DNA from 3 places in the Microbacterium imperiale genome. Region 2 is predicted to be linked to each of the others. Evidence: predicted binding sites of a transcription regulator. Region 2 holds the regulator's gene; each other region holds the start of a gene.
What was found. Region 2 encodes LexA, which represses DNA repair genes until DNA is damaged. Its sites were predicted from a motif close to TCGAACANNTGTTCGA; they were not measured.

Region 1: a site for LexA is predicted at 1,319-1,334, ahead of JOF37_RS09700 (HNH endonuclease signature motif containing protein). Genes of this name have one in related genera too.
Region 3: a site for LexA is predicted at 1,241-1,256, ahead of imuA' (DnaE2-dependent mutagenesis accessory factor ImuA'). Genes of this name have one in related genera too.

What each region holds. Positions count from the first base shown of each region.
Region 1 is NZ_JAGIOK010000001.1:1,959,218-1,962,453, forward strand. Features, by position in the region: gene JOF37_RS09690 (Pr6Pr family membrane protein) at 1-403, opposite strand, end outside; gene JOF37_RS09695 (GNAT family N-acetyltransferase) at 539-1,240, shown strand; gene JOF37_RS09700 (HNH endonuclease signature motif containing protein) at 1,555-2,718, shown strand; gene JOF37_RS09705 (amino acid ABC transporter permease) at 2,885-3,236, shown strand, end outside.
Region 2 is NZ_JAGIOK010000001.1:921,326-924,561, reverse strand. Features, by position in the region: gene JOF37_RS04635 (prolyl oligopeptidase family serine peptidase) at 1-1,489, opposite strand, end outside; gene lexA (transcriptional repressor LexA) at 1,540-2,205, opposite strand; gene JOF37_RS04625 (LysM peptidoglycan-binding domain-containing protein) at 2,462-2,821, shown strand; gene JOF37_RS04620 (histidinol-phosphate transaminase) at 2,904-3,236, shown strand, end outside.
Region 3 is NZ_JAGIOK010000001.1:3,059,752-3,062,987, reverse strand. Features, by position in the region: gene JOF37_RS14830 (DNA polymerase Y family protein) at 1-491, opposite strand, end outside; gene imuA' (DnaE2-dependent mutagenesis accessory factor ImuA') at 493-1,218, opposite strand; gene JOF37_RS14820 (hemerythrin domain-containing protein) at 1,324-2,127, opposite strand; gene JOF37_RS14815 (HNH endonuclease) at 2,262-2,759, opposite strand; gene JOF37_RS14810 (M23 family metallopeptidase) at 3,066-3,236, opposite strand, start outside.

The DNA.
Region 1 (3,236 bases), 1.0 Mb from region 2:
GGACGATCGGTGCGACCGTGTGCATCACCTCGTTCGACCACGGCACCGGCTCCGACCCCTGCGGCAGTGTGATGCTGCGCAGCAGGGTGTTGTAGACGATGCCGGTGATGGCCATGTACGTGGTCGCGCACGCGAGGGCGGCCGACAGGCGCAGCGAGCCCCGCGTGCCCTCTGGGTCGGTGAGGGTCGCCACGCCCGCCCACGCGAGCACGGCGGCGGCGATCAGGTTGGAGAGGATCGTGAAGAAGCTGAAGTAGTTCGCCACCACCGTGGCGACGTCACCGCCCGACTCGGCCGTGCGCGTCACCGAGACGGCCAGCTGCACGCCGACGGCCGCGACGATGGCGACGGCCGTGGCGAGGCGGAGGAGCGACCAGGTGATCACGGCGGGGCGAGGGTGCACGAGGGCACGATACGGCGGGTGCCCTCGGATGAACGAATGTGGCGCCGTCGTTTCGGGCATGGATTCCGCGTCGGCGATGTTGTGGGTGCGGGTATGTCTGCGCGAGGCGTCGGGGACTGCCGGAAAGGAACACCCATGACCATGACGATCGAGGACGTGCGCGACAACGCCGCCTGGCACTCGCTGACCGGCGCCCACGCGCACCTCGCCATCGGCGACGACCTCGTTCGGCGCTACCCCGACGACGTCGCCGGCTTCGTCGGAGTCCGCACCTGGGACGACCCGGCCGTCTGGGATTCTCTCGTGCAGGTGGTGGGGTCCGGCGGCGAGTTCAGCATCAGCATCAGCTCCGATGCACCCGATCCCGAGCTGCCGCCCGGATGGTCCGAGACCTTCCGTGGCGCGGGCGTGCAACTCGTCGAGACCGATCGCCTGCGACCGCGGCCGGACGACGAGGCCGTCGTCCTGGGCGCCGCGGACGTGCCCGACATGCTCGCGCTGGTCGAGCGCAACCGTCCCGGACCCTTCCGTCCGCGCACGCACCTGCTCGGCCGGTACATCGGCGTCCGCCGGGATGGCCGCCTCATCGCCATGGCGGGCGAGCGGCTGCAGCCCGGCGGATGGACCGAGATCAGCGCGGTCGCGACCGATCCCGAGTATCGCCGGCAGGGCATCGCCTCGCGCCTCGTGCTCGACGTGGCCTTCCACATCCAGCAGCGGGGCGGCCTCGCGCTCATGCATGCGGCAGCCTCGAACGCGAACGCCATCGCGGGATACGAGAAGCTCGGTTTCGAGTTGCGCCGCACGACGAACTTCATCGGCGTGCGGATCCCATAGGCGGAACAGGGATGCCGGTGGCGCCCGGGCAGCGCCACGGGTCCTGCACTTGAGCGGGTAGCGACGAGTTGTCCTCAGGCGTACATATCTTCGAATGTGATGTCGGTGGTCGGTGGCATCATCGACATATGGCAACGACTGGCGGCAGTGACGGGGTGGGACTGAGTGCTCACGCCGGTGCGCTCGGGGCGTTCGCCGAGGCGTTGGATGCTGCTCACGCCGGGGATGTCGCCCTGATTCGCGCCCTCGCTGAGGTCGGACGGTCGGCGTTGCGGGTCGCGCACGTCGGCGGTGTGCGGGGGATGGCGTCTGACATGGAGCTACGGTCGGTCGCGGCGGAAGCGGCAGGTTTGGCGGGGCGGTCGGATCGGCGGTTGCAGCACGACATCGACCATGCGATGACCATCGTCGACGACTACCCGGTCGTGTTCGCGGCGTGGGAGACCCGGCGGATCACGCGGGATCACGTGGAGGTGATCGTCAAAGCCGGGACGGTGGTGCCGGCTGAGGTTCGGGGCGCGTTCGAGGAAGCTGCGATCGAGATCTGTGAGCGTGACATCGCGGTGCGGGTGAAGGAGCCGCTGAGGGCTTTGGCGGAGCGGATGCATCCGCGGGAGTTCACTGAGCGCCATCGGGACGCCGCAGCGGGGCGGTGTGTGCGGGTGCTTCCCGGGGCGGACGGGATGTCGGATTTGATCGCGACCTTGCCCACGGTGATCGCCGCGGGGATGTTGGACCGGCTGACGCAGATGGGCCAGTCCGTGAAGGACAGCCGGGGTGCCGGTACGGCGTTCGCCGCCGACGGCCAGTGTGAGGAGCCGGATACGCGCACGATGGATCAGCTCCGCGCCGACGCGCTTGCTGACCTGGTGCTCAGCGGGGCGCCGGTGGTCGATCCGACCTACGGCAGCGACGCACCCGGACCGCTCGGCGCGATCCGGGCGCGCGTGCAGGTCGTCGTCACCGCAAACACCCTCACCGGCACCGACCACGGACCGGCCGAAGCCGTCGGCACCGGGCTCGTCGATGCCGACACGGCCCGCGAACTCGCCGGGCAGACCGCATCCTGGGACCGGCTCTTCATCGACCCGATCACCCGCACTCCGGTCGAGATCGACACCTACCGGCCCACCGCCTCGATGCGACGCCTCCTGCAAGCCCGCGATCAGCATTGCCGGTTCCCGGGATGCCGGCGGGCTGCGATCCGCTGCGAGATCGATCACACCATCGACCACGCCCTCGGCGGGCATACGCACATCTACAACCTCGCCCACCTCTGCCAACGACACCACTCGATGAAGCAATTCACCGACTGGAAAGTCCGGCAACTCGGCGGCGGGGTCCTCGAATGGACATCCCCCGGCGGGCGGATCTACCGCGAAGACGTGCCGATACCTGCCGTCTGCTTCACTCCCGAACCCGACCCACCGCCGGGGGCGCGAACCGGCGACCCCGTCGACGAGCCGCCACCCTTCTGATTTCCACCCGCGTGTTCTGCGGGAGCGCCGCGATGTTACGCCGTATCTCCGCTCATGTCGGCATGTGAGCGGACGCCGCGACGGCGGCATCCGGTGCCCCTTACTGTCGGGCGATCGCAGGGATCCACCACCCGCCGATCCCACCGCACCGACCGAGGAGATTCGCATGACCGACACCGTCCCGCGCGTCGACCGAGACCCGCGCGTCGACCGAGACCTCCGCGACGGCGCCGCGCCCGCCCCCGCCCCGGCCGCCACCGGACGCGTCGACCTCAGCGACATCCCGGTCGTCCGCACCAAGCACTGGTTCCGGTGGACGGTCGCCGCCATCGTCGTCTTCGTCCTCGCGCAGTTCCTGTGGTCGCTCGTCACGAACGAGAATTACGAGTGGGGCTACTTCGCCCACTACTTCCTCTCCGAGCCGGTGCTGCAGGGCCTGGGGCTCACGCTGGTCTACACGGCGGTCTCGGCGACCCTCGGGTTCCTGTTCGGCACGCTCCTCGCGCTCGCCCGGCTGG
Region 2 (3,236 bases):
CAGCCAGGACGGTCCATCCGCCGGCCGAGCCGCCCTCGATCGCCAGACGTGCGCCGTCAGCGAGTCCGTCGTCGGCCAGTCCGCGAGCCGCGGCGGCGACGTCGTCGACGTCCACGATGCCCCACTGCCCCTTCAGGCGTTCCCGGTACGAGCGGCCGTACCCGGTCGACCCGCCGTAGTTGACGTCGAGGACGCCGATGCCCCGGCTGGTGAAGTAGGCGACCTTGCTGTCGGCGGTGCCTCCGACGTGCGCGGTGGGTCCGCCGTGCACCCACACGAGGTACGGCGGAAGCTCGCCCGCGGGCGCCGAGACCTCCGGGTGGGTGGGAGCGTAGGCGAAGGCATGGACGGGGCCGTGGGGTCCCTCGACGGTGAGCTGACGGGCGTGCGGGATCCACACGTCGTCGACATCCGGCATCCCGCCGCGCACCGCGGTGACCTCCCCGTCGCCGACGTCCACGATCCACAGGCCCGAGGCGCCCGGGGCCGCTCCGCTGACGAGTGCTCGCCCGCCGCGGACGTCCTCGATCTGCAGCCGTGCGGTCGCGGGGAAGGGAAGAGGGATGCCGCCGCCCTCGCGATCGACGAGCACGAGCTGATCCGCGCCGTGCGTCCGCACCGCGAGGATGCGTCCGTCGTCGAGAGGTGCGTACCAGCGCGCCCCGAGCACCCAGAGCCCGCCGCCCGTGTCGGCGTCGGCCGGCGCGATCGGCTCGGCGGCCGTCTGCGTGCCCGGATCCGTCCGGTAGAGGTTCCAGCGACCCGTCGGCTCGTCGATCAGCAGGAGCTCGCCCGTGGGCAGCCACTCGGGCTGCAGGGCCGCGGTCGTGCCGTCGGTGACGTCGGTGACGTGCGCGGGGTCGGCGACACGGGCGACGCGGACCCGGGTACGGTCCCAGGGCATGTCGGGGTGATCCCAGGCGACCCACGCAAGCTGCTCGCCGTCGGCCGACAAAGCCGGCTGCGCGACGAAGTCGCTGCCGCCGGCGAGCACGGTCACCGACTCCGCCGACTCGTCGCCGTCGGAGTCGTGGTCGATGCGCACGATGTGACGCGTCGGGGTCCCGCCCGCCTGTTCACGCTCGCGGACGGCCAACAGCGTTCCGTGCTGCCAGCGCAGCCCGCCGTAGCTCGTGCCTTCATCGGCGGGCGTCAGCGCCTCGGGAGTGCCGCCGGGGCGCAGCCGGCGCACACGCTGGTCGCCCTTGTCGACGAAGAACAGGATGCCGTCGTCGGTGACCGTCCACGCACCGCCGCCGTACTCGTGGACGCGCGACCGCGCGTTCCAGGGGCCGGGCAGGACGGTCTCGACGCCGCCGTCGGCGGTCCGTCGGCGCACGGCGACGCGTCCAGCCTCATCGGGCAGCGACTCGCCCCACCAGATCTCGTCGCCGACGAAGGCCGCGCCGTCGAGCCGCAGGGAGGACGAGCTCGCCCACGCGGCGGTGAGCGGGGAGGGCCAGGAACCGTAGGGGAGCTGCGCGGACATGAGGCCACCGTACGCGAGCGACCCCGTCGTCGTGCGGCCGGCCGTGGTGCTCAGACGGTGCGGAGGACGGCTACGACCTTGCCGAGGACGACGGCGTCATCGCCGAGGATCGGCTCGAACGCCGAGTTGCGGGGGAGCAGCCAGGTGTGTCCGTCGCGCTGGCGGAGCGTCTTGACCGTCGCCTCCCCGTCGAGCATCGCGGCGACGATCTCGCCGTTGTCGGCGGTCGCCTGCGACCGCACGACGACCCAGTCGCCGTCGCAGATCGCGGCGTCGATCATCGAGTCGCCGACGACCTTGAGCATGAACAGGTCGCCCTTGCCGACGAGCTGACGGGGAAGGGGGAAGATCTCCTCGACCTGCTGGTCGGCGGTGATCGGCACGCCCGCGGCGATGCGGCCGACCAAGGGCACGAGGGCGGCGTCGCCGAGCGCGGGGGCTGCATCGGCGGGATTCTCGGCGGCGGTGCCCGGAAGGTCGATCAGAACCTCCATCGCGCGGGTCTTGCCGGGGTCGCGACGGAGGTAGCCGCTCAGCTCGAGCTGATTCAGCTGATGCGTGACGCTCGAGAGGGACTTGAGTCCGACCGCGTCGCCGATCTCTCGCATGCTGGGCGGGTAGCCGTTGCGGGCGATGGCGCGCTGGATCACCTCGAGGATCGCGAGCTGCTTGTCGCTCAGATTCTTGCGTCGTCGCGTCTGCGGCTTCTCGCTCATACCGCCGGTCTCCTGTCGTCGCGCCCCGTCCCCGACCCGATGTCGGAGGTTCGTGGTGGGCTCTCGCTGTCGAAAACGTAGCCCGATCGGCAGCAGACGCCGCGGAACCGTCCGCGTGTCTCTTCGATCGGTCTCCGATTTCGACGAGTGGTTGACACCACACAATATCGAAGATACGTTCGGAAATGAAGTTCGCACCCGGCCTTCCCGGCCGAGGGTCGGGCGCGAACCTTCTTACCGCTCCAGAGGAGAAGCCATGACCACCATCGATGTCCGCCACGTGCCGTCGCCCCGTACGCGTCTGCGTCTGACGCAGCGTGGCCGCCGCGTGCTCGCCACGGTCGCCGCACTGCCGGCCGTCGTCGCGGTCAGCATCGCGGTCATCTCCGGCGGCGGCGCGCTCGCGTCTTCCGAGGCCGGTGCGCCCGAAGGCTCGTTCACGACGATCACGGTCATGTCCGGCGACTCGCTGTGGACCATCGCCGAAGAGGTCGCGCCGCACGCCGACCCCCGTGACGTCGTCGACGCGATCGTCCGCCTCAACGCCCTCGGCTCGGGCCAGCTCGACGCCGGCCAGACTCTCGCGATCCCGGCCGAGTACGGGACCGAAAGCTGATCCCCTCACCGCTGATCCATTCCGAATGCGTCCGATGACGACGCGGCGTCACTGATACGCGTCGCCGCCTAGCATGGGTGGGATGAGCCCGAGTCTGGATGATCTGCCCCTCAGAGACGATCTGCGGGGTCTCACCCCGTACGGTGCGCCGCAGGCTCCGCTGCCGGTCGCGCTCAACGTCAACGAGAACACCCACCCGGTTCCCGAGGAGGTCGCGGACGACATCCTCGACGCGATCGCTCGCGCCCTGCGGGAGGTCAACCGCTATCCCGACCGCGAGTTCACCCACCTGCGCGAGTCGTTCGCGGAATACCTCGGCCACGGCCTCACCGCCGACCGCATCTGGGCCGCCAACGGCTCGAACGAGGTGCTGCAGCACCTGCTCCAGGCTTTCGCCGGGCCTGGGCGCACCGCC
Region 3 (3,236 bases), 2.1 Mb from region 2:
CGGTCGGCCCGGGTGCTCATGCGCGCCGCCTGCTGCGCGGTGAACGGACCGTCGGCGACACCGACCCGGGCATCGAGGTCGCCCTCGGTGACGGCGGCGAGCAGAGCGCCGGCGGCCTCGGTCTCGCCACCGTAGAAGCGGGCCGGCCCCCGAACCCGCAGCGCGCACAGCCCCGCTTCGAGGACCTGCACGCCCGGTGCCATCTCTTCCAGACGCGCCACGATCGGCGAGAACTGCCGGTGGTCACGGGCGGCGTCGGCATCGGCCACACGCAGCGCCGGGCACCGCGCCTGGGCATCGCGCCGACGCTGCCCCCGGGCGACTCCGTCGGCGCGGGCCGCGGGCGAGCAGGCCACGACCACCCCCTTGTCGAACACGGCGATCGGCTCGCCCGGGTTCCCGCCGCTCTCACGGACGAGCGCCACGACCGGCCAGTCGGGCACCCACACCACGAGGCTGCGGACGGGCGCGCGCGATGTCGATTCGGCCACGTCAGACCGCCCGCCGCATCGGGATCGGCTCGACCAGCGGCTGCTCCTCGAACGGCACCGGAGCCATGCGTCCGCCGTGCTGGTGCTGCGGAGCGGCCGAGAGGGCACCGTCGGGTGCCGGCAGCAGCATCCGCGCCGATCGGGGCACGGGGAAGCGCCGGCTCGACACGGTGACGGTCAGTTCCCGGTCGCTGAGGTAGCCGTCACCGTCGCCCAGGCCCGACCAGCGCGGGTCGGTCACATCGAGCATCGCCTCGGTCTGCGGCCACGGCCCCTGCACGAGCAGCACCGCACCGCGGTCGCGGAGGCGGGCGGCGAGCTTGGCGATGTCGGAGTCCTTCGCCCGTTCGGGCGGCCGCACCGCGATCACCGGGAGGACATCGGCGATCGTCGCCGTCACCGCGAGCCACCGCGGCCCGGGGTCGGGGATCAGCACGACCCGCGACAGGTCGACGCCCGCCCGCTCGGCGGCCTCGGCGCCGAACCCGGGCATGCCGACGACCCCGCACCACGACCCGGTCTGCGACGGCTGAGCCAGCAGCGCGAACAGCAGCGAGGAGGACGAGCCGAGAGAATAGGCCGTCCCCGGACGCAGCCCCCGCCCCGGGAGCAGATTCGCCAGAGCCGGATGGGTCGGCAGCACGGGAGCGTCGAGGCGGCGCCCCTGCATCCGTTCCATCTGCGCGCGCAGTCGCTGCACGTCCTCGGCGGCAGCAGGGTTGCGCATGATCGACCTCACTCATCAAGGGTAGAACATACGTTCTAGTCCATCAACGTCGAGATCGAAGATACGACCGACTTCCGACATCCGCGCGGCCGGGCGCGTCAGCTGTCAGAGACGCCGCCGCGCCAGCCCAGCCGCGACGACCGCGCCGACCGCGCCGAGCGCGAAGATCACGACGACGACCGGCGCGGACCTCCCGCCGGCTCCGCGGCTGGTGGACGGGTCTTCGCCCCGCCGCATGATCGGCAGGCGCTCGACGGCGTGCGAGACACGCGACAGTCCTTCGCTGAGCGCATGGAGAGATCCATCGGTGGCACCTCGGGCGAACCGGGCAGCGTCGAGGCGATCGCGTGACCGGTCGAGAACCGACAGCGGAAGCGCCGCGAGCACATTCCCCGGCGGCCGCCGGGCGACGATCGGGTGCGCTCTCGTCGGGGCCACCCGACGCACGATCTCCCACGCCAGGCCGAGCATCCGCAGCTGTCGCGCCGACACGCGTTCCTGCAGGCGGGGGAAGAGCTCGTCCTCCTCATCGCGGACGTCCTCGCGCAACACCTCCGCGAGACGCCCGAGCGCCGCCTCGCGCTCGGGCGTTCCCCGCTCCAGATGCTCGAGACGGGTGACGAGCTCGTTGACCTCTTGATGCTCCTGCTCGACTTGCAGCGTGAGCTGCTCGCCATCGGGCAGCACACGCCGCATGAGGGGCCACAGCACGGACTCTTCGGCGAACGCATGCGGGAAGACCAGCCGGTAGAGATCGAGGAGGACGGGCAGCTGCTCCTCATGCGATGACAACGCGAGGCGATCGAGCAGCGAGTCCAACTCGACGTGATCATCGCGCTGCCGGACGAGAACGCTCATGCGTCCCCCGAGCTCGCGCACGCTCTGATCGGCGACCGATCTCATCGTCATCGTCATCCTCCCCCGTCGGTGACCGACGGGCGGCGCTCGTCGTCGCGCGCACGATAAGCAGGCGCGTGAGCGTCACCTCAGGGGGTGGACACGGTCGGACGCGGCGTATACGTGCTGCCGCGACGTCAGCGCGCTCAGGCGGCAAGGCCCAGGTAGGGCTCCCACGTCGGATCGGTGCGCTCGGTGCCGCGCACCGTCCACTGCGGGCCGCGCGGCGGCTTCGGCGCCCACCGCAGCTCCCACCCCATCTCCTGCGGGGTGTGGTCGCTCTTGTGGTTGTTGCACCGCAAGCAGCACGCGACGAGGTTCTCCCACGAGTTGCTGCCTCCGCGCGAACGCGGCAGGACGTGGTCGATGGTCGCCGCCGCCTTCCCGCAATACGCGCAGCGGTGACCGTCGCGGCGCAGCACTCCGCGCCGCGTCACGGGCACCCGCCGTGCGCTGGGGATGCGCACGTACCGGGTCAGCACGATCACCGCCGGGCGTTCGTAGATCCCGTCGATCCCCACGACGGGATCGTGCACGACGTGCTCGACGATCGTCGCCTTGTCGTTCAACACGAGCAGGAGTGCCCGGCGGAACGACACCACGGCGAGTGGCTCATACCCGGCGTTCAGTACCAGAGTGCGCATTACCTGTCCTCACGAACTGCCCTGACGGCTTCAGCGGATGTTCGATCATCGACGCCGCGCGCACCGAGCGGGCGGAACGGGTCCGGACACGAAAAAAGGCGCCGTCATGAAGACAGCGCCTTGATTCACGGCCGAGGCCGCAGTGGTGCACGTGATGCCGCAGGACGTAGCGACCGATCGCATTCACGGTTCGAATGCGTGGCAGTTGTCCCATGGCTCCCCCTCGGCGTGCGCGAGCGTCGGGATCAGGGTAACCCACCCCCGCGCCATGAAGGTCGACGGAAGGTGAACGGATGACGCGTGTCGTCAGCCGGCGTTCGCGACGAGCCAGGACTCGGCGTTGACGTACGTGCCGTCGATGACGATCTCGAGGTGCAGGTGCGTTCCGAACGCGCGCCCCGTGTCGCCGACTTGGCCCAGCAGCTGACCGGCCGAGACCGTGTCGCCGACCTGGACGGCGCGCGTGCCCCAGTCCAT